DNA from 3 places in the Lysinibacillus irui genome. Region 1 is predicted to be linked to each of the others. Evidence: predicted binding sites of a transcription regulator. Region 1 holds the regulator's gene; each other region holds the start of a gene.
The links. Region 1 encodes LexA, which represses DNA repair genes until DNA is damaged. Its sites were predicted from a motif close to CGAACATATGTTCG; they were not measured.

Region 1 (10,032 bases):
AATGTCCATTGAATTGGAGCGTAGAATTGCTAAGCTCGAGGAGGAAATGGCAGATTTACGTCAGGAGTTGTCTTCACTAAAGCGTACTCAAAACACTGAAAAAATAAATACTCTTGATGCCAGACAATCGATAATCAAGCAATCAGAACCAATAAAACCAAAACCCACACTGGAGTCGAAGCCTATCCCGTCCAAAGTAACGGAAAAAGAAGTGCAACCACAGCCATCGATGGAGGAACGTGTTATGTGGGCACTTCCAAAAGTATTCATGGTTATTTTAGTGATGGGGGTCCTTTGGGGACTAAAACTTGTCAGTGATTATGGTTATTTATCGAATGACGTGAAAATCATCCTCGCCTATGCATTATCGGTGGGATTGGTGGTCATTGCCTACGTATTGGAACGTAGAAAAGTAGGCTCTGCTGCAATGACAATTTCACTATATGGTGGGGCATTTATTGTTGGTATTTTAACAACAGCAGCAAGTGCCATTTTGTATGAAATCATCGCTCTAACACCTGCATTAGGCATTACGATTCTGTATATTGGCTATGGAATTGGCATTAGTTATTTGAAGAAAAATGAAGCACTCACTATTTTTGTTGCTTTTACGTCGTTATTATTACCTTATTTACTAGAGTATATGGATTTTAGTGCCGTCATTATTTTACTATTTGTGATCGTATTGTTTGCTGCACTACAATTGGTCATTTATCAGCACAAGCAAAAGCTTGCACTTTATATAGCTACTTTCTTCTCTGTTCTAGCAGTGAGCATTGTAGCGTTTATGAATAGTGATCAGCAAGTTGTTTTTGCACTTGGTTTACTGGTGATTCTGGCAATCTTTTACGCAATTTGGTGTCTACTGTATCGTGTGCAATCAAAATGGAAGCCACTACATATAGGGCTCCAATTTTCTTTAGGCTCTTTTACTTTAATATTGATGAATCTTATTATCCGTTCGCTTGAAAATGGAGAAATACTACTCATTACCTTGATGATTTTATTTGGCGCAATAGCGTTTTATAGCTATCGTAAAAATTGGCAGGAAGTATTGGATAGTGCTGTCACGCTGGCATTTATTACACTATGTAATACCGTACTTCTAATGAATTTACCAAATAACATAGATGATTTACTTTATCCGCTCATTATATTTGCTGGTGTTATGATGAGTTTACGTATACGGGCAAGTATCATGAAGGTAGTTACTTCATTTTTCCTTGTGTTGACATTTACATTAAACTACGTCTTTCATGAGCCAAAACCATTTTTCAGCATAGATCATCTAAGTTTATTCATGCCGATTATCTACCTAATCGTCATATATTTATATGCAAGACGTCCAAAAGAAACAATTACACCATTTGAAAAGGTTATGAAGGATTTATACATCATCGATATTTTAGCAGTGGTCACAGCAGGCTATTTCTTAGCTTATATTGGCAAACTAGACAGTGCTTATTTTGTGGACACAAACGGTATTCCTTATATGATGAGTATTGCATTAGCTGCACTATTTGCAGGCTCTTTACTAGTTGCCGAATCATACAAAGGGCGAGCGTTAACACCAGTTCTCGGCGCATTTTTCCTCCTATTCTCTTTGCTGATTAGCACCAAGACTTCAATGATGGATAGTTTGAATATTATCACTAGATTTGTTTATATTGCAGTCATTGTAGCCATCATCGTAGATATCTTTGTAAAAGGGCTTATTTACCGATTGTATGAAGATCGTCTAGGGAAATATGTCGATGCTATTGTAAGTTCTGGTATTGTACTCACAATGATTTCTATTTGGGGGCTGATTCAACAGTTTACGAATAATAACGTACTAGATTGGAAGCTAAGCATTGCCCTTACAACGATCACATTATTCTTGACGGCCAGTGTTTCATTATGGCTTGGTTCAAAACATCATCTTAAAACACTCCGTACAACAGGCTTTGTCATTTTGGTCATGGCGTTTATTAAGCTTATATTCTTTGACTTATCCGCACTTGATTTATTAATTAGAGCAATTCTGTTTATTACAATTGGTGGGATTGGCATGCTGTTGTCGGGTAGGTTGTTGAGGAAATAAAGAAGAAAAGAGATTCCAATGTATTTTGGAATCTCTTTTTACATTATGTTAAAATGATATCGAAACCTTACTATATTCCCCGCTTTTTAAAGTTCAACATTTCCCTAATCTTACATCATTCATTCTCTATTGTTTTTATCCAAATTTTCCATAGCGACAAGTATTTTAATAGATTCTTTAATAACCTAACAATGTTAGGAGGACTTGTTATTGAACAATACTTACATGGATAGGCGAACCATACGATTTGTATGGGCTCCTATTGGTTTAGGAGGTCAAAAAAATGGAAATGGCTTATACAATCTTTATATTTTTATTTGGGCTTGTCTTTGGCTCTTTTTATAATGTGGTAGGTTTACGTGTCCCACAGAAGGAATCGATTGTCCATCCTCCTTCACATTGTATCAACTGTAATAGACAATTAAAGATGATTGATTTAGTACCAGTATTGTCTTATGTGTTTTTAGGGGGGAAATGTCGAAGCTGTGGCTATACAATTTGTTGGATATACCCAGCAATAGAAATATGGACAGGTGTTTTGTTTGCCTTTGCTTATTGGCGGCTAGGTTGGGGCATAGAATTTATTGTAGCGCTTTTATTTATCTCCTTGTTCGTTATTATTATTGTTTCGGATTTAGCCTATATGCTCATCCCAGATAGGGTGCTTATATTCTTTTTACCATTCCTCGTTGTAGGTCGGGTACTATCGCCATTAACACCATGGTGGGATTGTCTTGTGGGTGCTGTCGTTGGTTTTGGCATACTATATGTTATTGCGGTTATATCGAATGGTGGCATGGGTGGAGGAGATATTAAATTATTCTTTTTAATTGGACTCGTTCTTGGCACAATCAATACACTGTTAACACTATTTCTGGCGGCAGTTATCGGTATGATTGTGGGGGTTATCATTTTGTTCAAGCGTAAGCAAGGAAGAAAAACACCCTTCCCCTTTGGTCCGTCTATCGCCTTAGCAGCGATCATTGTTTATTTTTATGGTGATTCATTAATCAATTGGTATTTAGGTTTTTGGTAATTGTCAATCTTCAAGTATATGGAGGGAAGCAAGTGAAACCGGTTATTGGCATTACAGCCTTTGTGGAGGATGATTTATCCGCTCATTTAAATGCTGCTTACAGTCAAAGTATTATTGAGGCGGGAGGAATTCCGCTTATTATTCCTTTAGGTGTTGAGGAGGATGCGGCTCAAATTTTAGCTCTTACAGATGGTTTATTGTTATCGGGTGGCTATGATGTGCATCCATTTCTATTCGGAGCAGAGCCATCACCAAAGCTAGGGAAAATTCATCCAGCGAGGGATACAGTTGAACTAGCTTTAATTGAAGCTGCTTTTATACGAAAAATGCCTATTTTCGGTATTTGTCGTGGAATCCAAATTTTAAATGTCGCATTAGGTGGTACTTTATATCAGGACATTGATAGTGACCATTTTAGTACGAAGTTGCTTAAACATGCACAGCAATCAGGTCGAGCTGTAGCTACTCATTATGTACAGATTATTGCAGATAATTTATTAGCAACTATTTTAGAACAAGAGAAAGTTGCTGTAAATTCATTTCATCATCAGGCTGTGAATGTTCTAGCAGAGAAATTAAAAGTAGCAGCGAAATCAAGCGATGGTATTATCGAAGCGGTAGTTCATGAAGATTTACCATTTTGCTTGGCAGTTCAGTGGCATCCTGAGGAAATGGCCATAGCAGGAGAAGAGAACGCTAAAAAATTATTTTCAGCATTTGTAGAGGCTAGCTTAAAGTTCAAAAAAGAAGCTTAGAAGGGCATAGAGTAAAGAATCCAATGCTAGTATGTGGATTCTTTTTTTGCGTAAAAAAGAGGATACATGCTCATAAGGAACATATAATCCTCGATACCTATTTTCGTAATTAATGCACACGACGGTAGAGACCAACAACTTGTCCTAAAATAGAAACTTGATCGACAATAATTGGCTCCATGGATGAATTTTCAGGCTGTAAACGGAAATGGTTTTTTTCTTTGAAAAAACGTTTTACAGTGGCTTCATCCTCAGCTGTCATAGCTACAACAATATCACCGTTATTGGCAGTTGCCTTTTGCTTCACAATGACTAAGTCCCCATCTAAAATTCCTGCTTCAATCATTGATTCCCCCATAATTTCAAGCATGAACAATTGATCTTCACTTGTGCCATACGTATCTGGTAGCGGGAAATACTCTTCAATGTTTTCAATAGCTGTAATAGGAGAACCGGCTGTAACCTTACCAACAAGTGGAACATGAATTACTTGTTGCTTTTGAATGGATTCTTCAGGCTCTAGAATTTCAATCGCACGTGGCTTTGTTGGATCTCGACGAATAAAGCCTTTTTGTTCTAATCGAGCTAGATGACCATGAACAGTGGAACTTGAAGCAAGTCCAACTGCTTCCCCGATTTCTCGTACTGATGGTGGATAGCCCTTAGCTCGTACCTCTTCTTTAATAAAAGCTAAAATATCCTCTTGTCTTTTTGAAACTTTTTTCATGAGTGCTCACCTCTTTTTTCTAATATCATTCTTCTTATTTGATAGTATAACAGAATGCGAACACGTATGCAAACATAGGTTCGAAAAGTGTTTGACAAAAACGTTTGTTCGCTTTATTATGAGAACATACATTCCGAACAAACATTCTAAAAAGGGGTTATGAACATGACATGGTTAAAGAAAAACACACATATTTCAATCTTGATGGGAGTTTGTCTACTATTTGCAGGATATCTTTACATTACTGATCCAGGACACGTTAGTTACGCTGAAATTCAAATCGAACACGGGGATAGCTTATGGTCGTTAGCAGAGCAATACCGTGGTAAAATGAGTACTGAAGATTGGATTAAGCTTGTGAAAACAGAAAATGAGCTAGCGGATATTAAAATTGTGGCAGGAAAATCTCTAGTCATTCCTGTAGTGAGTAATCATGCCGATCCCATCAATACCATTGAAATTGCGAGAAACGAACAATGATCAATAATCAACTGTCGGCTGTTGTCTATTGCCGTGTAAGTACTGAAAAGGAAACACAAAGCTCGTCTTTAGAGCGCCAACAAGAAGAGTTACTGCGCTATGCAAAAGAGCAAGGTTATGAGGTGAAGGGCGTTTTTAAGGATAAGCACAGCGGCTACGATGTAGAACGTGAGGGCTTACTTGAAATGCTTGATTTCATTAAAGAAAAGGGGATTAACGCCCTTTTTGTACAAGATGAAACACGTTTAGGACGTGGAAATGCAAGGATGGCTGTGTTGCATTTGTTACAAAAATCAGCAACAGATGTTTTCTCTATGCGTGATGCAGGACCGGTTCAACTAAACGAAATGGACACGATGCTGCTTGAGATTTTAGCGATAGTAGAGGAATACCAGCGTAGAATACATAATGCTAAAATACGTAGAGGTATGCGTCGTGCTGTAGAGAATGGCTTCCGTCCTGAAAATAATTTATCGAATCGAGGTAACCCGCATGGTCAGGAGCGTAAGGAACTACCTGTAGATGAAATTGTCAAGCTGCGTAAACGTGGATTTACCTTTGAAGAAATTTCTATAACGCTTAGAGGGTTAGGTTTTGAAGTTAGTAAAGCGACTGTCCATCGCAGATTTCAAGAACATCAAGAAAGATTAGCAGGAAAATGATATAGCCTGCTAATCTTTTTTTATCTTCTGTACTTCGCTATTAATAGGAAGATAAGCTTTCTATGCTTACGTTAGTAGGTAGTTTAAAAGGGTGTTCTTTATTAATTCGATCATAAAACATAATGCCGTTTAGATGGTCGATTTCATGTTGGACAACAATTGCACCATAGCCCTGTAACTGCACGATGATTTCTTGTCCATTAATGTTATAACCTTTAACCTTAATACGTTCATATCTTGGCACAAAACCATGGACTGGTCGATTAACAGATAAACACCCTTCTCCCTCTGGTAAATAAATCATATTTACAGAATGACTGATTATTTTAGGGTTGATCAACATCATTTCATAGTCATCAAAAAATATAGCAAACATTCGTTTATCTACGCCAATTTGGTTAGCTGATAGTCCACTTCCAGGTCGAAGCTTATATTTTTTTGCTAGATTTGGATCTTGGCTATTTTTTAAATATTGCAGCATTGATAATAATGTATGTTGGTCTTCTTTTGTCACAGGGATTGTCACTTCTTGTGTTTGTTTTCGTAATAATACGGAGTCCTCTTTTACGAAATCTTTCATAGTAATCATATAATTAGGATGAAATCTATTCATAGATAAACACCTCATCAATACGACTATTGAGGACTTTAGCAATTTTAAAAGCTAACTCAAGCGTCGGATCGTACTTATCATTTTCAATACAATTGATTGTTTGTCTGACAACCCCGCATTCCTTAGCAAGAGCAGCTTGTGTTATTCCTAATCTTTTTCTCAAAACTTTGATAATATTCTTCAGATTTACTCCTCCATTTTTGTCCGAAGTATTAGACATTATTATAGCGAAAATCTACAAGAGATGTCCAAGGAATTAGACATGTGGAGTGTTTTATTTTTCATACCAGTTGGCATTAAAATTTAGATTTAGCGCTTTCCCTAAATTAATACCGAATTGAATAAAGGCTCTACCACGTGCTGTAATGATATGGCCGTCTTGCACAAAGAGTTCGTCAGAATAATGTCGTAGATCAAAAATCCCTAACTGTCTTATTCCATCTAAAGGCAAACCAACCGTGTATTGTTTGTTTGCTAAAATTCCAGCCTTTGCTAATAAATAGGGGGAGCTAGAGATACTTGCGATAATGCCTTCTTTATCGTGGATTGCACGTATAAAATCGAATATTTCCTGTTCTTGTTGTAGGTAAGATATGTCCATGCATCCTGGCAATACAAGACTATCAATATCAGCTAAGTTCGCCTCGCTTATTAGAGAATCCACTACACAGCATAAACCCGATTCCCCGCGTATTGGTTCATTGTTTAAACCTAGGGTGATGATAGGTTTGCCACCTTGCATTAATATAGACAAGGCCACGCTTAATTCATATTCACTAAATTGAGGGTATAATAATACAGCCGTTTTCTTCATTCACACTCTCCTTTGTTCGTCCACTCTTCCTGCAAAATGGCGTAATAAAATTCATCCCACCAATCTTCACCATGCGGTATACATTTTTTAAAAAAACCTTCACGTCGCATACCTATCTTTTCCATGACCCTATATGAAGCGATATTTTCGGGCTGACATGTTGCAATTATTCTATGAAGCTTCATTTCGGTGAAGCCATAATCTAAAACAGCAAGCGCCGCTTCAGAAGCAAACCCATGGTTCTGATAAAGAGGATTTAAAACCCATCCGATTTCATAGGTATGTTCACCAAAGTATCGGTGAAAAACAATATGACCGATCACCAATTGTTGCTCTCTTAAAACAATGGCAAAATGTTTGGCTTGTACATCACTGTTTTCTATTATAAATTTTCGTACCTGTTCTTCATCGAAAACGCCTTCAGGCATGTAATGCATCACCGTTTTATCTGACAAATAACTATAAATAGCAGGAAAATCTTTTGCTTCAAAATTTCTGATAAGTAATCGTTGAGTTGTAATATTCACGTTCATTCCCCCAATATCTATCAATTTTTCCCTTTTACTATAGTTATACACCTCTAACATCTGGAAGTCATGTGAATAATAGCAAAGAGGTGTTATTAAGGGTTGGTATAACTGCATTTTAAGGGAAACCATGCTATACTTTGCATACTGAAGTCTTTAAGATAGGTATTGAAAGGTGTGTAACAATGTTATCAAAAGAAAAAATTAATCGAATTAATGAACTTTCTGCCAAAGCAAAAAGTGGACAATTAACAGAGGAAGAGGCAAAGGAGCGAACAGCGCTTCGTAAGGAGTACTTAGATACGTTCCGAGCAACAATGCGCGATACGATTGAAAATGTAAAAGTGGTGGATGTAGAAGGTAATGATGTCACACCAGAGAAGGTTAGACAAGCGAAAAAAAATAAATTTCTAAATTAATGTGACACAATTCAATAAAGTATGTATGAAAAACCAAATAGTATAACAAAAGCATTGTTTTCTACAGCAATGTTGACTAAACTGTAAAAGAACAATATATAGGACGAGAAAGGATGTCACAATATAATGACTCAACATGCGGATCTATTAGCAATTAATGCTATCCGAACTTTGTCAATCGACGCTATTGAAAAAGCAAATTCTGGTCACCCAGGTTTACCGATGGGGGCAGCGCCAATGGCTTATACGCTATGGACAAAACAATTACGCCATAATCCAGCCAATCCAAAATGGTATAACCGTGATCGTTTTGTACTGTCAGCTGGTCATGGTTCAATGCTTCTATACAGCTTACTTCATCTTGGAGGCTATGGTTTACCAATGGAAGAAATTCAAAATTTCCGCCAATGGGATTCATTAACACCAGGACATCCTGAATACGGTCATACAGTAGGTGTAGAGGCAACAACTGGTCCTCTTGGTCAAGGGATTGCTATGACTGTTGGTATGGCAATGGCTGAGCGTCATTTAGCGGCTACTTACAATAAACCAGGTCATGACATCGTTGACCACTACACATTTGCACTATGTGGTGATGGTGACTTAATGGAAGGTGTAGCTGCTGAAGCTATTTCATTAGCAGGCCACTTAAAACTTGAAAAATTAATCGTGCTTTACGATTCTAATGATATTTCTTTGGATGGTGACTTAGAAAAGTCATTCTCAGAAAACGTGCAAAAACGTTTTGAATCTTATGGTTGGAATTACTTAAAAGTAGCAGATGGTACAGATGTTGATGCGATTAATGCTGCCATTGAAGAAGCGAAAAAATCAACTGGCAAACCAACATTAATTGAAGTAAAAACGGTTATTGGTTTTGGTTCTCCAAATAAATCTGGTAAAGCAGATTCTCACGGTGCACCACTAGGTACAGATGAAGTTGTTTTAACGAAAGCTGCCTATGAGTGGGCTCACGAACCGTTCAAGATTCCTGCAGAAGTATATGATACATTTACTGCTGCTGCTGAAGTGCAAGGAGCACAACCAGAGGAAGCTTGGAATGCTAAATTTGCAGCATATAAAGAAGAATTCCCAGAGTTAGCAGCTCAATTTGAAAAAGCAATGAATGGTGAATTACCAGAGGATTTTGCTTCTGAATTACCAGTATATGAGGCAGGTAAATCAGTAGCAACGCGTTCTTCATCTGGTGATGCCATCAATGCCATCGCAAAGAAAACACCATCTTTCTTTGGGGGTTCAGCTGACCTTGCCGGCTCTAATAAAACAACAATGAAGGGCGCTGGTGACTTCTCAGCAGACGATTATGCAGGTCGCAACATCTGGTTCGGTGTTCGTGAATTTGCAATGGGTGCTGCTATGAACGGTATGGCACTTCACGGTGGTTTAAATGTATTTGGTGGTACGTTCTTCGTGTTCTCAGATTACGTTCGTCCAGCAGTGCGCCTATCTGCATTAATGGGTCTTCCTGTAACATATGTATTTACACATGACTCAATTGCGGTAGGGGAAGATGGTCCAACTCATGAACCAATCGAACACCTTGCATCATTACGTGCAATGCCAAATCTATCTGTTATTCGTCCTGCAGATGCAAACGAATCAGCAGTCGCTTGGGAACTTGCAGTAGCTTCTGAAAAAACACCAACAGTTTTAGTATTATCTCGTCAAAACTTACCAGTACTTGACGCTTCTATTGAAACAGTACGTGAAGGTGTGACAAAAGGTGCTTATACAGTGTCTCCTGCTACAAAAGAAGTTGCAGATGCGATTTTAATCGCAACAGGTTCAGAGGTTTCACTTGCTGTTGAAGCACAAAAAGCATTAAAAGCTGAAGGAATGGATGTAGCTGTTGTTTCAATGCCATCTATGGATCGCTTTGAAAAACAAGATGCAGC
Region 2 (10,032 bases), 1.3 Mb from region 1:
ATTAGCTTTTGGCACGCAGAAGATGGCGAAGGAAAATGCGATTATCCGTAAGCTTTATGCGGTGGAAAGCTTAGGAAGTGTTTCAGTTATTTGTTCTGATAAAACAGGGACCTTAACAGAAAATAAAATGGTGGTACAAGAAGTCTTTGTCGACCAGAAAAAGATACCACATGATTGGCTTAATCCAACAAATCCAGTGGAAAAAGAGCTGATGATCAAGGCACTTTTATGTAGTGATGCTGTAGAGCGAGATCAGAAAGAAATCGGCGACCCTACCGAAATTGCTCTTGTGAAATTAGGAAAGCAGTATGGCCTTGATGAACTGAAAATTCGAGAGCAATATAAACGCTTGGCTGAAATTCCATTTGATTCGGCAAGAAAGCTTATGAGCACGGTAAATCAGATGGACAAGCAAACGGTGATGATTACGAAAGGGGCATTGGATGTACTCTTGCCCAAAGTAACGAGAATCAAAACATCCACAGGCATTTTTGAAATGACCGCACAGCAGCGTCAGAAAATTGAAGCGGTCAATCGTGACTTTTCAATGAATGGTTTACGTGTGCTGGCCATTGCGTATAAAGATGTTTTCCCTCAGCAAAGCGTTGATACAAGAGCTGAACGTGACTTAATCTTTGTCGGCTTAGTTGCGATGATGGATCCTCCAAGAAAAGAATCGAAAGAAGCAGTGGAAAGCTGTATAAATGCAGGCATTAAGCCCGTTATGATTACCGGTGACCATAAAATTACAGCTACGGCGATTGCCCAACAAATTGGTATTTTACAAAATCCAGAAGAAGCGATTGAAGGACACGCCCTTGATGGTTTAACAGATCAAGAGTTACAAGATAAAATTGATGATTATTCTGTCTATGCTCGTGTTACACCGGCACAAAAAATTCGAATTGTAAAAGCCTGGCAGGATAAAGGTCATGTTGTTGCTATGACAGGGGATGGTGTCAATGATGGACCTGCCTTGAAACAAGCAGATATTGGTGTCGCAATGGGGGTAACAGGTACAGAGGTTGCAAAAGATGCCTCATCGATGATTTTAACCGATGATAATTTTTCGACGATTGTTAAGGCAATCGCTAATGGTCGTAGTATTTATACGAATATAAAAAATGCTATTCTATTCTTATTATCTGGTAATGCTGGAGCTATTTTTGTTGTGTTATATGCAACGGTGTTAGGCCTACCTGTTCCTTTTGCGCCTGTCCATCTATTATTCATCAACTTATTAACGGATAGTTTGCCAGCTATCGCCATTGGGTTAGAGCCCAATAATAAGAAAACGATGAAGGACAAGCCTAGAAATATTCATACACCTTTATTAAATAAAGCCTTTACGACACAAGTAGTATTAGAAGGTATTTTAATTGCCATCTCCACCATTATTGCTTTTCAAATTGGTCTATCGACAGGCGATACGTTAACAGCTAGCACAATGGCCTTTACAACACTGTGTTTATCCAGATTAGTGCATGGTTTCAACTCCAGATCCAAAGAGTCGATTTTCGCTATTGGTGTATTCTCGAATAAATATACATGGCTCGCTTTCTTAATCGGTGTGCTCAGCCTACACTTTGTCTTGTTTATGCCAATGCTCACAACAGTCTTTGAGGTTGCCCCATTGACGATTGCACAGCTAGGCTTCATTTATAGCTTATCTGTATTACCATTCCTCGTAAATCAATGGTATAAGCTTCTGTTCGTTAGGAGACGATAGTAAGTTAAAAAAAGAAGCTTCCGTTATGGATGAAACGGATGCTTCTTTTTAGCGTGGACGAGCCTCTAACCAACCTTTACGCTGACTATAGTCAATCAATTTTGATCCCAGTAGTGAATAACGCATATGAAGTTCACCATATTTTGTTAAATGGAGCTTCTTCACTGACAGATCGAGTGCTTGACTTACGGAAATTAAAGAGGAGGCGATATTCATGGATAAAATCGCACTAATTTCACCATCATTAATCATCGATTTGCCGCGAAGGTCTGTTATTTTCATCGTATTATACTCGATGGATGTAGTAGGTGCCAAGACGCCATTTTCCTTAAGTAACAATGTCAGGTGCTTATTTTCCTCTTTTAAACATTGAATAAACTCCAGGATCATTATCTTTAATTGTTTATCACGCGTATGCTTAAAAAAGGCATGGCTTGAAGCAATATATCCTTGATTGACACCAAGCTGTGACCAAAGCTTAAAAATCTCCTTAAATCGTAATGATGCTAGATTGTCTTTTAACATTGAGACACTTCCTAACTCTTAGGTTATCTAAGATTAGGATGGACAAGAAATGACATTCTATTCATCTTTTACAATAAAAGTTTACTAAGAGAACGTACTAATAATATGTGCCATAGGGATACGGATGTGGATAAGGGTAACGATATGGATACGGATAAGGACATGGTTTCATATAGTGCTTTGGCTTCGTTTGTTTATCGGTTGCTGATTTGACATGATTACAGCCTTTTGCTGGACCAATATAAGTTGTTGGAACAACCGGTGCAATGGTTTTCTTCCATTGTTCCTCATCTAAACAATACGTGTGAGCCATAATATTAGCTGGAGTAAATTTCAATATATCAGAGCCTAAAATGACTTCTGGTGTTGGCGCATCGAAAATAGCGAGTAAATGGGTGTCATCTTCTGTCGCTATTTCATAATGCCACCAGCCCTGTGGTACATTAGCGACTTGCCCAGGCTTGATTGGATAGTTTTGAATTTTCTTCGTAAAGGGATTCAATAGGGAAACTGTCGCCGCCCCAGTAATACAATAGACAAGCTCAGCTGCATTTTGATGGTAATGTGGCTCAACAACATTATCTTCACTTAAAAAAATATCGAGTAAAGATACATTTTCTAATGTATTTAATTGTTCCACGCCAAGCACATTAATATAATTTCGTGAATCCTTTTTAAAAAGCGTACTTTTGTTGACATCAAAAGTGAATTCCGCAGACGGGGAGGAATAATCAATATTTGTGTTTATAGTTACATCCTTTCTCACTTCAATTGTACTCTTCATTATCACCATAGAGTATGTTTCTATTATTGCTAGGCTTACACAAATGCCTAGCTCTCAGTGGGAACTCCTGCTTCATCTGCCTTTTTAAAGTTACCTAAAATTACCACTTCTATTTAAGAAAGTACATACGTATAATAAAAAACGAACATTTGTTCTTCTTCAGAGAGCTATGTTTACGAACTACAGTAAGTAAAGGAGCATTCAACATTATTATCATCAATGGTCATGTAATGGATACCTAGAAAATATGGAATGCTAGCTTTATTACGAGTTGCTTCCTATACAAAAGTGGGCACGGTGTTTCACGCAATGGCTTATATGGCGGACACTTGCTTAAGGAGTGGAGAAAATGATAAAAGATAGAGGAACAATGAAGTGGACAGCGATGATGTTACCAGAGCATTTAATGCTTTTGAAAGAATGGAAACAAGAGGTGTTTACAGAGCCACCTCGTGAACGCACTGAATGGGAGCTTGAAGAATTACAGCAAACGATCTCGCGAGCAATTGTTCAACATAACTATATTATGTTAACTATATGGGATCAGGCTCATTATGTTCAATGGGGAGGCTTCATTCAGGCGATGCATGAGGAGGAGCTACTACTAGAAACTATCACCACAACAAAGCATATCCCCTTAAGGTATATTTATGCTGCCCATATAGAAGATGATGTACTTGATTAATGGAGAGCAACAATGATTAGTACATTAATGTTTACAGCTCGACTTAGCAGTGAAATCATTGCGGCATATTTAACAATGGCAGAGGATTATGTTCACATTAAACGTCAGCTTGCCCAAACGATTATTTTAGCGATGCGCGGAATGCTACCATAGGAAATGATGAGGTGTTACGCTATCCATTCAAGTATTAAAAACCGAGGTGAGCTTGTGTTAAAACAATTTAACATCACTCATTTGAACAAAGCAAATGAGTGATGGTTTCTTTAAAGTGGTAACTGCATAACAATTTGCTCACCAATAGGCCCCATTCTTCTTTCACCGTTATCGATAAAGCCCACTTTGTGATAAAGATGCTGTGCGGCGATATTTTTGTGATTGACGACTAACACCACTTCATTACATTCATTAAAATGTTGCTTCACAAAGTCAGCAAGTGCAAACATTGCTTTTTTAGCATAGCCCTTACCTTGTTGTTGATGATCGATGGATAAGGCAGTTAACAACATAGCATTAGGGTTTGTAGAATATTCTTTTACCCTGTCAGTTGCATGAAGAACAAAAAAGCCAACTGGCACATGATCACTTAATATGACGATAGGATATTGTCCAACCGTCTCTATGGAAATTTCTTTTGGAAGGGCTGTAAATTGGTGTTGGTCTTCCGGTAGTTCAAAACTATGTAACTGCTCCACATAATCTTCTGAAAAATGTACTAATTCAATGTTCGCTGTTTTTTGCATAAAAAAGCCTCCTTTTTTTATTATTCTAACTACAGAACAGGTGTTCGTCAAGGAGGCTTGTATAAAAATAATGTCAGCTAGGATAGTTTAACTTAAAAAATTACCAAAAAATAAAATGAAGGAGATACTGATTATTAGGATAAGTGTGATCAACATTGTTATGATCCCTCGTAGCAAGGTTGCTAAATTTTTTACATCTTTCATTCCAACAAAGCTGAGGTAGAAACAGGTAATGGACAAGAGTAGAGTCAACGTCAATGGATGAAAATGAAGTTGTGTAACAAAAAAGTCTTTCATTGTGCCTGAAAGAAAAAATAGTAGGATGCAGCCTAAAGATAAAACAAATGACCAGAAATTTAAATTAATTCCCATTGTTTTCCTCCCTCCTATAGAACGAATTTGTCTTATGAATGTTCCGATGATTCCGTTTGATAGGGTAAAAGGATAAAACAGCGAAACGTGGAATGACAAAAAGAGGTCACTTGGACGAAAGTGACCCCAAATACCAATAAAAGGAGTGTACGTAAAGTTGAAAGAACTTTACACTACTATTAGTATGATGAGCTAGCGTTTTAAGATAGTTATCTATCTTAAGCGCTAGCTTTTAATTTCGATTAAATGACTTTAAGTATTGAAAAATCGCTGTGAGAAATACTCCAATTAAAAAGGACAGTAGATAACTTGTATGTCAACTAAGAAGTGCCAATAAAAAAAACATCCTAGATGGATGTCTTTAGTATAATGGCTGCTGCATCTGACAAGGTGGAAAGCCATTTACATCTTGAATCATATGAAAATCGTATTGTTTTAAGGCAAATTGGCTTTGATACAAATATTCGAGGACATGAAGCTTTCCACCTGAAACGCCGCAGAGGACACCAGAAGTACCCTGCCCATTTGTAAAAGAAACACCGACTGGCCGCCCGATTAAATAGGGGATCTCGTGTTGCCAAGGCACAATTACCACTCCTTTCAATGTAATATATGAAAGAAGTGGTAATAGATGTGGAGGTCAAATACCTAAAAATGGGAGTCGTTTTGTCAGTAGCTTTTAACGATGAAACAATATACTCTTCTAATTATATTAACAGCCAATGGAAGACTATTGGTATTTTGGTGTATATGGTATATTATGCATATAATTAGAAAAAAGGGGGATTTTTCTTGAGAAAATATACAAAGTTTGCATAGCAAAGGCTATTGCAAAAAAATGAATGACAATAGCCTTTGCTCTTCCTAAAAACAATCTATACATTTAGGAGTGCAATATGAGCTATAAAAAAGCAAAGCATATTTTACCTGCCGAATTGTTAGCATTAATTCAAGAGTATGTGGATGGTGAATATATTTATATTCCAAGGAAAGAAGAACATAAAAAGAACTGGGGAACTAATACGACCACAAGAACGGAACTGGATTTGAGAAACGCCAGTATTTATCATGATTTTTTAGCAGGAATGGATAGTGAGACGCTAGGTGAAAAATATTATTTATCACGTAAGAGTATTCAAAGAATTATTTTAAAAGAAAAAAGAAGGGCATTAAACAATCAGTCATTGCGATTTTAAATTGCAGTGGCTTATTTTTTTTTATGAAATATCGATGAGGTATGATCCGTGATGATATTCAGATATTCTTAAATAAGGCTATCTATTATTCGTGAAAAGGGAGAGAAATATGAAATTTACTAAATTATTGGGAAACTCATTTCCAACCATTCAAACTGAACATATGCGATTAAGGCAGTTAAAACATGAAGATGCACCAGCCTTATACAATTATTATTCAAATGAAAATGTTTATTGTTATCTAGATTGGAATGGGCCTGAGAGCTTAGAAAAAAGTTATGAGGTTATTAAAATATGGAATGAAGGCTATGAAAAGGGCTGGATTATTCGTTTTGCCATTGCTGACAACATCACAGATGAAGTGATAGGTACCATTTTTTTAAGTAATTTTGAAGGCAAGCGTGCTGAAATAGGGTACGAATTATCAGAATCATATTGGCATAGGGGCATTATGACTGAAGCGGTGAATGAAGTATTGTCTATTGGATTTAATCAATTAGGTTTAGTGAGGATACAGGCAACTGTCGCCGCAGAAAACATAGCTTCAAGGACGTTACTAGCAAAATTTAATTTTAAGGAAGAGGGTTTTTTACGACAATATGAATGTCATAGTGTTACGGGGGAATGTAGAGATATGTTCATCTATTCTTTATTAAATTCGGAATTCTCCAAAAGGTAATACGAAAATAAGTAAATGACTACTTCTATAATAGAGAAAATTTTAATTTTGTACTAAAGAACAGCCAACTTAAAAGGATGGCTGTTTTTATACATATAGTAATCACAATATTTGCATGCATTAATTTAACTGAAGAAAGGAAAAATAGGTTTGTCTTGATAAAATATGAAGCGAAAGTAGGTTTGGAAATGGACAAGGATTTACATTACGGTTATGATTATAAATTTATACCGGCGACATCTGTAGGGAGCGGTATTGGCGTAGAAGTACGACCTGATTTATATCAATATACAATACAGATCGTCAATATTGTGCTGTACGGTCAAAATGCCAATGAATTTGTGTTAATAGATGCAGGTATGCCGAAAAGTGCGGAAGAAATCATTGCTGTAGCGGAAAATCGTTTTGGAGCCAATGCTCGTCCCAAGGCCATTATATTGACTCACGGTCATTTTGATCATGTGGGAGCCATTATTGAATTAATCAAACATTGGAATGTCCCTGTCTATGTGCATTCTTTGGAATTACCCTATGTAACGGGAGAACAAAATTATCCACAACCTGATTCTACAGTTAACGGTGGTTTGATTGCTAAAATGTCACCTATTTTTCCGCATGAATCAATTCAATTAGGGAGTAACGTGAGTGCTCTTCCTTCAGATGGTTCTGTCCCCCATATGCCAGGATTCCATTGGATTCATACGCCAGGGCATTCACCAGGACATATTTCTTTATTTAGAAGCGAAGATGGTGCATTAATTGTTGGAGATGCCTTTGTAACGGTGAAACAAGAATCTCTCTATAAAGTATTGACCCAGACAAAAGAAATTAGTGGTCCACCTAGATATTTGACAACGGATTGGCAAGCAGCTTATGAGTCAGTGAAAAAATTAAAGGAATTAAGACCTTCTGTTGCCATTACAGGACATGGTTTAGCAATGGAAGGAGAAGAATTGACAGAAAATCTTCAGAATCTTGTGGATGATTTTGACCAAATTGCTTTACCTAATCACGGTAAGTACCTCAATTAGCTGTAAAAAGGGCGGGATAGCACAGTACAAAAACATCTTGGGGGCGATGTTAAAGGTGCTATCCCGCCATTAATGTATGTTTGTATAGTAATTAACATAACCACTGTAAATAAATTGAAAAGCAATTGAAATATAGATTAAAAGCTAGAAGTAATAGATAGGAACAGGAAAAAACAGTGGGGTAAAAACTACCCACACTGTTTACTTATTAAAGTAGAGAATGGTACTTAGTGAGCAACTTGCCCGCCATCTACTCCGTATACATAACCGTTACAGAAGCTTGCAGCATCTGAAGAAAGGAAGACAACTACTTCAGCAATCTCTTCTGGTTTAGCAGAGCGACGCATTGGCACATTAGAAACAACCTCGTTCCATACTTCAGGACTATCTTTCCACATTTGTGTCATTGGTGTTTCTGTTAATCCCGGTGCTACAGCATTTACACGGATACCATCTTCTGCATGGTCAATAGCGGCCGCTTTCGTTAAGCCAGTAACTGCATGTTTGGCAGTAACGTATGGGGCCATATTTGGATCGGCAATTAAACCTGCTACAGATGCAGTGTTTACAATTGTACCACCACCATTTTTGATCATGTATTCAAGCTCATGTTTTACAGCAAAAAATACACCTTTAACATCCACTGCCATTACTTTATCAAAAGCCTCTTCTTCAATATCAACGAATTTGGCTGGCTTATTTAAAACACCTGCATTGTTGAAAGCGTGATGGAGTCCACCAAATTTTTCTACTGTTTGTTGTACTAATAATTTCAATTGATCAGCGTTTGTTACATCCGTTTTAAAAAATACAGCTTCTCCACCTTCTTGTTGGATTAGCTCAACCGTTTCTTGTGCACGATCATCGACATCTCCAATGGCTACTTTCGCACCTCGGCGAGCAAAAGCAAGTGCTGTAGCACGACCAATACCAGTAGCTGCTCCAGTTATTAAAACAACACGACCTTCGAAATCTTGTAAGTTCATATTTCCTGCCTCCTATTATTTAAAGAGCTTCTTGTTAACATGTGTAGTATAGCGTTCCTTAAAAATTGTATTCAATAATTTTGTAAGAATGAGCTTATTCCTTTATAGTAATAAGCATGAGAAGGGAGGACAAAAAATGCAACTAACACAAATAGAATATTTTTTAATGGTAGCCCGCTTAGAGCATATGTCAAAAGCAGCTTTGGAACTAGAAATTTCGCAGTCTTCCTTAAGCAAAACGATTGCGCGTTTAGAAGAAGATATTGGCGTACCACTCTTTGATCGAAAAGGGAAATCGATTCGCTTAAATGAATACGGCCGAATGTTTTATGAGAAGGCGGAAAAAGCGCTAGATGATTTATATGAGGCAAAGACAGAGATTCAAGAGCTAGCTAATATTAGAGAAGATAGTGTCGCCATTAATGTCATGAATTCAAAACTATTACCCAAATTGTTTTTTAATTTTTATAAAAAGCGCCCGAATGTTAAAATCCGTCAATATGTATTACCAGATAAATTAGCCCAACAAAAATTAATTTATGGTGAAATAGATTTAATGATTGTCATCAATCCGATTGCTGATCGAAGAATAGAATGGGTTCCACTATTTACAGAAGAGATTTTTTTAGTTGTTCCAAAAAATCATCCTCTTGCTGTAAAAGAAAGTGTTTCACTAATTGAGACCAAGGATGAGCTGTTTATTTTATCCGAAACAGAGCAAAATTTCAGAGCAACAGAAAACCAACTATTTGAAAAGGCAGGTTTTACTCCGCAAATTGCATTTGAAGGAGAAGATTTGTCAATCATTTTACAATTAGTGAATGAAGGAAAAGGCATCTCTTTTATTTTTAAAAATTCTTTTTTAGATCAGTATTTAGATAATGCCAAGATATTGAAAATTTCAGATCCTGAATGCTTTCAAACGGTAGGCATTGCTTGGAATAAAAATAGAAAGAGTTCATTTGTTGTCAATAGTTTTCGTGATTTCGCGATCACCTTTTTAAGTGATAAGAAATAGAATTAAGATTGGGTCGATTCACCACCATCTACATGTAATACTTGCCCTGTAACGTGCCTAGAATCATCCGATGCTAAATAGACAAATGTAGGAGCCACCTCAAAAGGCTGAGCCATACGGTTAAATAAATTAGTCCCATGTAGGGCGTTTTCATCTGAAGAGAAACTGGAAGGAATAAGTGGTGTCCAAATACGGCCTGGGGCTATCGCGTTTACGCGAATTTGCTTATTAGCAACGCTTTTTGCCAAGGAGCGAGTCCAGCCAACAATAGCTGCTTTTGTAGCCGT
Region 3 (10,032 bases), 1.8 Mb from region 1:
TGATCAAAGTGATTATATTGTGCTTTTAGATTTGCCACAAAATGTTCAAAGATTAGAAGAAGTATTACAGAAAACGAAGCCTTCACGAATTTATGCGCACTTTTATATGCCAGATTCACAATATTTCAGTGGTTTACCTACACGAGAGCAATTTGCTTGGTTTTATAAATTCCTGAAAAATCGACCAGCATTTCCGCTTGATATGCACATAGCTGATTTAGCGAAGCATACAGGATGGCCATTAGATGCATTAAAATTTATGACACAGGTGTTTTTTGAGCTTGGTTTTGTTAAAATGGAGAGTGGACTGACGACTGTCAACGTGAATGCCCCAAAACAGGCACTAACAGAGGCACCGTCTTACAAACAACGTTCAGAACAGATTGAAATGGAGCAAAAGCTTGTCTACGCTCCTTATATAGAATTAAAACAATGGTTTGATGAACGAATACATGACTAGACGAAAAATGTTTCGTAGGAGGAGCAATAACATGGATTTAAAGCAATACGTCACTACGGTTGAAAACTGGCCGAAAGAGGGCATTATCTTCAGAGATATTACGACAATTATGGACAATGGAGCTGCATACAAATATGCAACAGATCAAATTGTAGAATACGCCAAAGAAGTAGGAGCTGAAATTGTAGTAGGTCCTGAGGCTCGTGGTTTTATTATCGGTTGCCCAGTTGCCTATGCACTTGAAATCGGCTTTGCCCCTGTTCGTAAACCTGGTAAATTACCGCGTGAGGTCATTAGTGCTGACTATGGTCTTGAATATGGCAAAGATACATTAACAATGCATCATGATGCGATTAAGCCGGGTCAAAAAGTTTTAATCTGTGATGACTTACTAGCAACTGGTGGTACTGTGGAAGCAACAGTTCGCTTAGTAGAACAATTAGGTGGTCAGGTAGTAGGTTGTGCATTTTTAATCGAACTTTTAGAATTAAATGGTCGTGCTAAACTTGGCGATTTAAATATTAAGACACTTATTCAATACTAAGAGCAAGAAGAAAGCGCCCTAAAAACAATGGGGCGCTTTTTTTATTCCTCCTCATAGGATTGGATGATTTTTTGCATTGTTCGCAATGTATCGTAGAAATCTGCATATTTTTCAATCCCGATATCCTCAATAATTCTATCTTGAATTGCTTGCCAAATGGGAGCAGCTTCATGCAACTTTTCTAACCCTTTTTCAGTAAGTGTAATCTGTTTCGTACGGGCATCGTTTGTGTCTCGCTTTAATTCCACATAGCCATGTTGCTTTAAGAGATTTATGTTACGTGTCACCGTAGTTTGATCGAGTTGTAAAATTTCACCTAGACGGCTAATCGAGACAGCTTGCTGAAGGTCAATGTGTGCAAGCATTGAATATTGTGTTACCTTTAATCCAGTAGGCTGTAGCAGCTTATCATATAATTGTGTGACAGCCCTCGTTTTTTTTCGAAGGTTCGCACAAACACATATTTGCGTATAATCAATATTTTTTAGTTGGTTCTTCATGGTCAGTACTCCTTTTAAGGGATTCTACTAATTGTAAGTATACACCTTAGAGGTGGAAATTACTTCTTGACAGCTATATGAGCGGCAGTTATTATCATTGTACATGTATATACATATAATTGGTAGGACATGAAAAAGAACCTATGGCAAGGGGGGCTGCGTCCTTTTCATGGAGCCTACGATGTACCTTATGTCTAACGCTAGTTCACAAGGGTTTTCTTTAGCTTTCCAACTAGCGGGCTGAAGCGGCAAGTAAGTAGCATAGAATGGAAAGCCTTTTTTCACCTATCCCATTAGAGAATGTTATTTTTTTACTACCATAAAAACATGTATATACATGTTTTTAGTGCCACTCATATGAAAAGTAGGTGTTTGGATGAAGCGTGTTCATTATAGCTGGTTTATTTTAGTTGTCACATTTTTCTCGATTATTGTGGCAGGTATTACATTGTCATCCTCTGGCGTTTTTATCAATCCTCTTGAAAAGGAATTTCAATGGGAGCGGTCAACTATTGCCCTAGCCTTCGCCATAAGTCTATTTTTATATGGTATATCAGGGCCATTTATGGCGGCATTGCTTGAAGTTATTGGCTTAAAGAAAATGATGCTAAGCGCGATGGCTACGTTAATTGTAGGGATCACTTTGACATTTTTGATGAATCAATCATGGCAGTTAATTGTGATTTGGGGTGGCATCATCGGCCTTGGTGCAAGCCTTTTTTTAACGGTCCTTAGTCCCTATGTAGCTAATCATTGGTTTGTCAAACGCAGGGGGTTAGCAGTTGGTATATTAACGGCTAGTACAGCTACAGGACAATTAATTCTACTACCAGTGCTAGCCATGATCATTGAACATTATTCTTGGCGCTGGGCAATGGGGTTAATTCTTCTTCTAAGTACGTTGATGTTCACCTTGATTGCTATTTTTATTAAAAATAAGCCTCAGGATGTGGGGCTAAACCCATATGGACAAGAGGAGTTTATTGAAGAACAGACAGTGCAGCAGAAGAAAAATCCGATTCATATTGCGTTTAACGGTTTACTAGAGGCGGTTAAGATTAAAGCCTTTTGGCTATTAGCAGGAAGCTTCTTTATATGTGGACTTTCAACGAGCGGCTTGATCGGGACTCATTTTGTTTCGTATTGTATTAGTTTTGGCGTTCCTTTAGTCACCGCTGCATCACTCTTATCATTTATGGGTGTGTTTAACTTACTAGGGACGACTGCCTCAGGCTGGCTATCAGATCGCTTCGATAATCGTTGGCTGTTATTTTGGTATTACTTGTTACGGGGAGCTTCCTTATTATTACTCCCTTATGCATTATCACAAGGTTCTGTTATTTTACTGACGATATTCACTATCTTTTATGGACTCGATTGGATTGCCACAGTACCACCAACGATCAGTATTACACGACAAATTTTTGGTATGCAAAAAAGTAGTATTATTTACGGATGGATATTTGCCTCACATCAAGCAGGAGCTGCTGTTGCTGCATATGGTGGTGGATTGATCTATCAATTTTTTAATTCCTATACATGGGCTTTTTTCCTTGCGGGTATATTCTGTGCCATGGCTAGCCTGTTCGTTATCATTGTCAAAAAACAAACACCACAGCATGTATAATAAACGAAAAAAGTTGAACCTCAACATAACAGGTTCAACTTTTTTTAAAATCCTTTGACATGAATCAAACAAAAGTTTATAATGTAAACAAATATAATAAAAGGTGATGCTATGAATGAAAGAGAACAGGCGGTGCTTGCTTTAATTCGCCAAAATCCGTTTATGTCTCAGCAAGAGATGGCAGATGCAATGAATCTTTCACGTCCAGTGCTTGCTAATTTAGTGTCTAGTTTAACAAAGCAAGGAAAAATTGTAGGTCGTGCATATATTTTACCCGAGGAAAATGAAATTATTTGCATCGGGGGAGCCAATTTAGACCGAAAATTCCACGTGAAAGGCAATGTTCAATTTGGGACATCTAACCCTGCTAGCTCTTCTTTTAGTGTTGGTGGTGTTGGTAGAAACATTGCTGAAAATTTAGGCAGATTAAACCATCAAGTGACATTGCTGACAACGGCTGGGAAAGATGCTGATTGGCAAGTCATCCAAGAAGCTTCGGAATCCTTTATGAACCTACGTTATGTGGAGCAGCTAGCAGAGGCTTCAACGGGTTCTTATACAGCCATTATGGATGAGCAAGGGGAGCTAGCATTAGCTGTAGCCAATATGGAAGTGTATGATCTACTAGTACCTAGCTTATTGAAAAAGCATGAAACAATGTTAGTCAACGCAGGCTGCTTTATTCTGGATTTAAATTGTCCAAAAGAAACAGTAGCCTATATCCAACAAGTAGCCGTTGCTCGTAATATCCCACTTGTCATTGTGCCGGTATCTTCACCGAAAATGAATCGACTACCTGAAACATTACAAGGAGTAACATGGTTTATTTGTAACACGGATGAAGCGGAAACAATTGTTGGACATAAAATTGAAAACGCTACCCATTATGAAAAAGCTTTACAACAGCTCCTGCAGCTAGGTGCCGAACATGTCATTATTACAGCAGGCAGCAAGGGTGTATATGCAGCATCTACTACCATTGCTCCAAGTCATTTTGCTGCCAAAGTGATAGAAAAAATTGAAGATGTTACAGGAGCAGGAGATGCCTTTGTCAGCGCAGTCATACATAGCTGGTTGACAGGACAATCCTTTGCGACAAGCATTGATGCTGGCTTAACAAATGCTAAAAATACTTTGGCATCTCCCTATACAGTAAGACCAGAATTATCCGTAGATTTGTTAACAAGTGAAATGGAGGAATAACAACATGAAAGAATTCATCGTATTATCAGAAGAAGTAAAAGCAGGACAAGCAAAAGGTCTACCAATCGTTGCATTAGAATCAACAATTATTTCACACGGTATGCCATACCCACAAAACGTGCAAACTGCGCGTGAGGTAGAGCAAATTATTCGTGATAACGGAGCAGTACCTGCAACAATTGCGTTAATTGATGGAAAAATTAAAATTGGTCTATCTGATGAAGAACTTGAAATGTTCGGGAATGCACAAGGTGTTGCAAAAGCATCTCGCCGTGATTTAGGTTACCTACTTGCAACGAAAAAATTAGGTGCTACTACAGTTGCAGCTACGATGATCTGTGCAGAGCTTGCAGGCATTGAAATCTTTGTTACTGGAGGTATTGGCGGTGTTCACCGTGGTGCTGAAACAACAATGGATATCTCTGCAGACTTAGAGGAATTAGCACAAACAAATGTTGCTGTTATCTGTGCAGGAGCAAAATCTATTTTAGATATCGGTCTTACACTAGAATACCTTGAAACAAAAGGTGTGCCTGTTGTAGGTTACGGAACAGATGAACTGCCAGCATTCTATACACGTCAAAGTGGCTTTGATGTAAACTTCCAATTGGATACGCCAGAAGAAATTGCTGCAATGCTATCTGCGAAATGGCAATTAGGATTAAAAGGCGGCGCTGTTATTGCAAATCCAATTCCTCAAGCTGAAGCATTAGAGCATACATTTATTACTAACATTATTGAAAAAGCTTTAGTAGAAGCTGAAGAAAATGGTATTCAAGGTAAAAACGTTACACCATTCTTACTAGGTAAAGTGAAAGAATTGACAGAAGGTAAAAGTCTTGATGCCAACATTGCATTAGTGAAAAACAATGCAGTAGTAGGCGCGAAAATTGCTGTAGCTTACAACCAATTACACTAATCCTCTTGTCGAAACAAGGACCCTTTGTGGCGCATATCGTCACAAGGGTCTTTTTTATTAAAAAAGAGATTATTTTTTCCATTTTTCAAGCTGTTCACGAGATTAACTAAACTAAATGATACAGTCTCTTTACAATAGACCATAATATTTTATACAATTAAGTTTATATCTAATCTGAAAAATTTGACGAGCAAGGTGGACATGTTATGGCGAAAGAGCAAATTTTGACTCCTGAGGACGTTTTTGAGTTAGTCAAATCCTACATGAATGATGAAAATGTCGCATTCGTGAAAAAAGCATATGAATTAGCAAGGGATGCTCATATTGAGCAATTCCGTAGCTCTGGTGAACCGTATATTATTCACCCAGTACAAGTAGCAGGTATTTTAGCTGAATTACAAATGGACCCGGAAACTGTAGCGGCAGGTTTTTTACATGATGTTGTCGAAGATACAGATTTTACGCGGGATGATTTGGTACGGGAATTTGGCGAGGAAGTAGCAGTGCTAGTTGATGGTGTTACTAAACTGGGGAAAATTAAATATTTATCTAAAGAGGCGCAGCAAGCAGAGAATCATCGGAAAATGTTTGTAGCGATGGCACAGGATATCCGTGTCATCTTAATCAAGCTAGCAGACCGTCTTCATAATATGCGTACACTTAAGCATTTACCTGCTGAAAAGCAACGACGTATTTCCAAAGAGACATTAGAGATCTTTGCACCACTCGCACATCGCCTAGGAATTTCAACAGTCAAATGGGAGCTTGAAGATACAGCACTTCGCTATTTAAACCCACAGCAATATTATCGTATTGTCAGTTTGATGAAGAAAAAGCGTGATGAACGTGAGGCTTATTTAGAGAATGTCATGGCTGAGATGAAGTCACAGCTGAATGAGGTAGAAATCGAAGCAGATGTCTATGGTCGTCCAAAGCACATATATAGTATTTATCGAAAAATGGTGCTACAAAAGAAACAATTTAATGAAATTTATGATTTGCTAGCCATTCGTGTACTTGTAGATAGTATTAAAGATTGCTATGCCGTCTTAGGTATTGTGCATACATTATGGAAACCGATGCCAGGCCGTTTTAAAGATTATATTGCCATGCCAAAACAAAACCTGTATCAATCTTTGCATACAACTGTTATTGGACCCTATGGTGATCCACTAGAGGTGCAGATTCGCACAAAGGAAATGCACAAGATTGCAGAGTACGGGATTGCTGCACACTGGGCGTATAAAGAAGGCAAAAAGGTCGACCATCAAAAGCAAAATGTCGACCAAAAGCTAACATGGTTCCGTGAAATTTTAGAATTCCAAAATGAATCTTCCAACGCAGAAGAGTTTATGGAATCCTTAAAGTTTGATTTATTTTCCGATATGGTGTACGTCTTTACACCTGAGGGCGATGTCATTGAATTGCCAGCTGGTTCTGTGCCGATCGATTTCGCGTATCGTGTCCATTCTGAAGTCGGAAATCGTACGATTGGAGCCAAAATTAATGGGAAAATGGTACCTCTTGATACACCACTAAAAACGGGAGATATCATTGAAATTTTAACTTCTAAGCAATCCTTTGGCCCGAGCCGCGATTGGTTAAAGATAGCGCAATCCTCCCAGGCGAAAAATAAGATTAAGCAATTCTTTAAACGACATCTACGTGAAGAGAATATTATCAAAGGTAAAGAGATGATCGAAAAAGAAATCCGTGCACAGGATTTCGATTTAAAGGAAACAATGTCATCAGAAAACCTCAAACGAGTGTGTGATAAATTTAATTATACGAACGAAGAAGACTTGTATGCGGCAGTTGGTGTAAACGGTATAACAGCACAGCAAGTAGTCAATCGTTTAGCGGAAAAACGCCGTAAAGAGCGTGAGCAGGAAGAAGCTTTAGAGAAAATCGAACAAAAAATGAAAAATCCAATTCCGCAAAAACGTACGGAATCTGGTGTCATTGTAAAGGGCATTGATAATATGCTTATTCGACTTTCACGTTGTTGTACACCTGTTCCTGGAGATGAAATTGTAGGCTTTATCACAAAGGGGAGAGGTGTGTCTGTGCACCGTGCGGACTGTCCAAATATTCAAATCGAGGATGAGCAGGAGCGCTTAATTGAGGTGGAATGGGAGCATGGTGTCATTCCAGAGAAAAAAGAATATCCAGTCGATATCGAAGTATCAGCTTTCGATAGACCAGGTATTTTAAATGAGATCATGCAAATTGTTAGTGAAACAAAAACGAATATTTTAGCAGTCAGTGGTCGTGCTGATCGCGATAAGATGGCGACAATTCATTTAACTATTTCGATCTCAAATATTTCTCATTTGCATAAAGTTGTGGAACGAATTAAACAAACACCTGATATTTATTCGGTGCAACGGGTCATTAATTAATGGTAAGCAACAACATAGAATTGGGGTTTTAATGCATGAAAGTAGTATTACAGCGCAGTAAAGCTGCCTCTGTAACAGTAGACGGAGCTGTCACAGGAGCAATTGATAGTGGCTACGTTCTTCTAGTGGGTATTACACATGAAGATTCACAGGAGGATGTCCTTTATTTAGCGAAAAAAATAGCCAATTTACGCCTTTGGGAAGATGCTGATGGCAAAATGAACCATTCCATTTTAGAGCATGGAGGTGCTATTTTGTCCGTCTCACAATTTACGTTATATGGGGATGCCAAAAAAGGGAATCGACCAAGTTTCACAAGTGCAGCTAGACCAGAAGTAGCCGAACCGTTGTGGGAAGCTTTTAATCAAGCACTGCGAGAGCATGGCTTACATGTGGAAACAGGTGTTTTTGGTGCGATGATGGATGTTGCACTAATTAATGATGGTCCAGTCACAATACTTCTAGAATCAAAATAATGGTACATTTCCTATAATTCCTTCATATACTAAAGAGTATGGTTAGTTTTATAGGAAGGGGTGTCTACACATGGCACAGATGGGGAGTATATCCAATCCATATTTATACGAAACTTTTAAAATGATGATTGGTCAGGCAGTTGTCGTGCAAACAGAAAAAAATATTCAGCAAGGTATTTTATTATCCATACTACCTGACCATTTAATCCTAGAGATTAGTCGTACGCCTTACTTCATTCCAATGGAGGAGATTGTATGGGTAACGCTGGAAGCTACAAGAAAATAAGTATGTATGAACCTTCTCAACATAATAGTTGATAGAAGGTTCTTTTTTTATATATTTACGGTATAATGATTAAAATTATCGGAATATTGTGCGTATTAAAGGAGCTGAGCATTTTGAAAACAATAGGGATTCTAGGTTCATTATTTTTCTGGAATAATATAAAAGAACATTTCACGTTGTTTCCACAAGTACAATTTATTCATTTTCCCTATACTTCACCAGATCAATGTGTAAATCTTTTTGATGAAGCTGCATCTTGTTCGGATATATTACTATTTGCTGGATCGATTCCCTATTATTACTGCTATGAAAAAATAAAAGCATCTCACATCCAAGCAGTGTTTATCCCTTTTGATGAATTGACACTAGCACTATCGTTATTATCCTTACAACATCATGAAAAGGTGGATTTATCCCAGCTATCGATCGATGTACCTAAGCAGAATAGTCTTCATCAGGTAATGATGGAAGCCGGTATTCCATCTACTGACGTCTATGTAAAAGATTACGAATGGGTTTATGATCAACCAGAAAAAATCACAAAGCTCAATGTGAATGATTTTATTTACTTTCATAAGGAATTATATAAAGCAGGGAAAACCACTTTAGCGCTTACTAGTTTACACGCAGTTTTTGTTGAGTTACAAAGATTAGGTATACCTTCGAAGTACATGGTTGAAAGCAAACAAACATTCATAATGACAATTAATTCAGCGCTTGAAGCTTATCAGCATACAATGTTGACTTCGTCGCAAATAGCTGTCGTTTCTATTTGTAGTAAACAAAAGTTGATGGATGAACAACAACTATTTGTAAAGTCGTTAGAAAATATTTGCAAGCGTTTTCAGGCAAGGATCACGCAAGCCCAACAGGAGCCTTATTTAATCATTTCTACTAGAGGGGTAATTGAACAACTTGAACCTGCTTATTTAAGATCATTAATTGAACAGTGTGAACGACAATTTAAAACCACTTTTACGATTGGCATTGGCTATGGATATTCATTACATGAAGCAGAAACTCATTCTTCCCAAGCTTTATTTTTCACGTCCAAATGGAGAGATGCATCGACCGTCATTTGTTTAGTAGATGCAGAGAATAAGTTACATGAACAATTATTTGAACATAATAATCAAATTGCATTAAGTAGCCATCATAAAGCCATTTTAGAGATGGCTGAAAAGGTGAAAATGAGTGCTAAAAATTTAAATGTTATGAAGCAATTTATCACAGTTACTAATAATCGCCCATTTTCAGCTACGGAATTAGCGCAATATATGAATCTGTCACGTCGATCTGCTGAACGCATTATTAATCGATTAATCGAGCATGATTACTTTAAGTTAGTAGGAGAGGAGCAACCTTATCATCAAGGCCGTCCGCGAAAGCTTTATAAGGCAACAAACTATTGGACATTCTGAAATAATAGAAAATTAATACTTTACAATAAATTTGAACTCATGTATATTTATTCTCAATTAACGACATATAACGACAACATTGTTCCGATGTCTAAATCTATGAAAAGGAGAGTGAATTTATGGAAAATGAACAGAATGTTAAAAAGAGAAGTTGGCTCAAAGTACCTCATACATATACCATTATTTTTGCTATT

Region 2: a site for LexA is predicted at 3,181-3,194, ahead of OU989_RS12635 (YolD-like family protein). Genes of this name have one in related genera too.
Region 3: a site for LexA is predicted at 3,197-3,210, ahead of OU989_RS15465 (carbohydrate kinase). Genes of this name have one in related genera too.

Annotation. Positions count from the first base shown of each region.
Region 1 covers NZ_CP113527.1:1,204,832-1,214,863, forward strand. Annotated here, with positions in the region: gene OU989_RS05680 (DUF2339 domain-containing protein) at 2-2,083, shown strand; gene OU989_RS05685 (prepilin peptidase) at 2,367-3,119, shown strand; gene OU989_RS05690 (gamma-glutamyl-gamma-aminobutyrate hydrolase family protein) at 3,152-3,874, shown strand; gene lexA (transcriptional repressor LexA) at 3,984-4,601, opposite strand; gene yneA (cell division suppressor protein YneA) at 4,767-5,081, shown strand; gene OU989_RS05705 (YneB family resolvase-like protein) at 5,078-5,743, shown strand; gene def (peptide deformylase) at 5,784-6,356, opposite strand; gene OU989_RS05715 (helix-turn-helix transcriptional regulator) at 6,349-6,540, opposite strand; gene OU989_RS05720 (DJ-1/PfpI family protein) at 6,631-7,170, opposite strand; gene OU989_RS05725 (GNAT family N-acetyltransferase) at 7,167-7,697, opposite strand; gene OU989_RS05730 (DUF896 domain-containing protein) at 7,883-8,116, shown strand; gene tkt (transketolase) at 8,243-10,032, shown strand, end outside.
Region 2 covers NZ_CP113527.1:2,481,261-2,491,292, reverse strand. Annotated here, with positions in the region: gene OU989_RS12650 (cation-translocating P-type ATPase) at 1-1,729, shown strand, start outside; gene OU989_RS12645 (DUF3231 family protein) at 1,778-2,254, opposite strand; gene OU989_RS12640 (cupin domain-containing protein) at 2,352-3,038, opposite strand; gene OU989_RS12635 (YolD-like family protein) at 3,388-3,723, shown strand; gene OU989_RS12630 (hypothetical protein) at 3,736-3,876, shown strand; gene OU989_RS12625 (GNAT family N-acetyltransferase) at 3,987-4,463, opposite strand; gene OU989_RS12620 (hypothetical protein) at 5,197-5,421, opposite strand; gene OU989_RS12615 (CD3324 family protein) at 5,732-6,031, shown strand; gene OU989_RS12610 (GNAT family N-acetyltransferase) at 6,141-6,710, shown strand; gene OU989_RS12605 (MBL fold metallo-hydrolase) at 6,899-7,741, shown strand; gene OU989_RS12600 (SDR family NAD(P)-dependent oxidoreductase) at 7,969-8,727, opposite strand; gene OU989_RS12595 (LysR family transcriptional regulator) at 8,864-9,745, shown strand; gene OU989_RS12590 (SDR family oxidoreductase) at 9,748-10,032, opposite strand, start outside.
Region 3 covers NZ_CP113527.1:3,051,566-3,061,597, reverse strand. Annotated here, with positions in the region: gene recJ (single-stranded-DNA-specific exonuclease RecJ) at 1-460, shown strand, start outside; gene OU989_RS15480 (adenine phosphoribosyltransferase) at 492-1,004, shown strand; gene OU989_RS15475 (MarR family winged helix-turn-helix transcriptional regulator) at 1,046-1,504, opposite strand; gene OU989_RS15470 (MFS transporter) at 1,881-3,131, shown strand; gene OU989_RS15465 (carbohydrate kinase) at 3,243-4,334, shown strand; gene OU989_RS15460 (pseudouridine-5'-phosphate glycosidase) at 4,339-5,253, shown strand; gene OU989_RS15455 (RelA/SpoT family protein) at 5,460-7,655, shown strand; gene dtd (D-aminoacyl-tRNA deacylase) at 7,691-8,131, shown strand; gene OU989_RS15445 (DUF2642 domain-containing protein) at 8,202-8,417, shown strand; gene OU989_RS15440 (MarR family transcriptional regulator) at 8,531-9,838, shown strand; gene OU989_RS15435 (YfcC family protein) at 9,958-10,032, shown strand, end outside.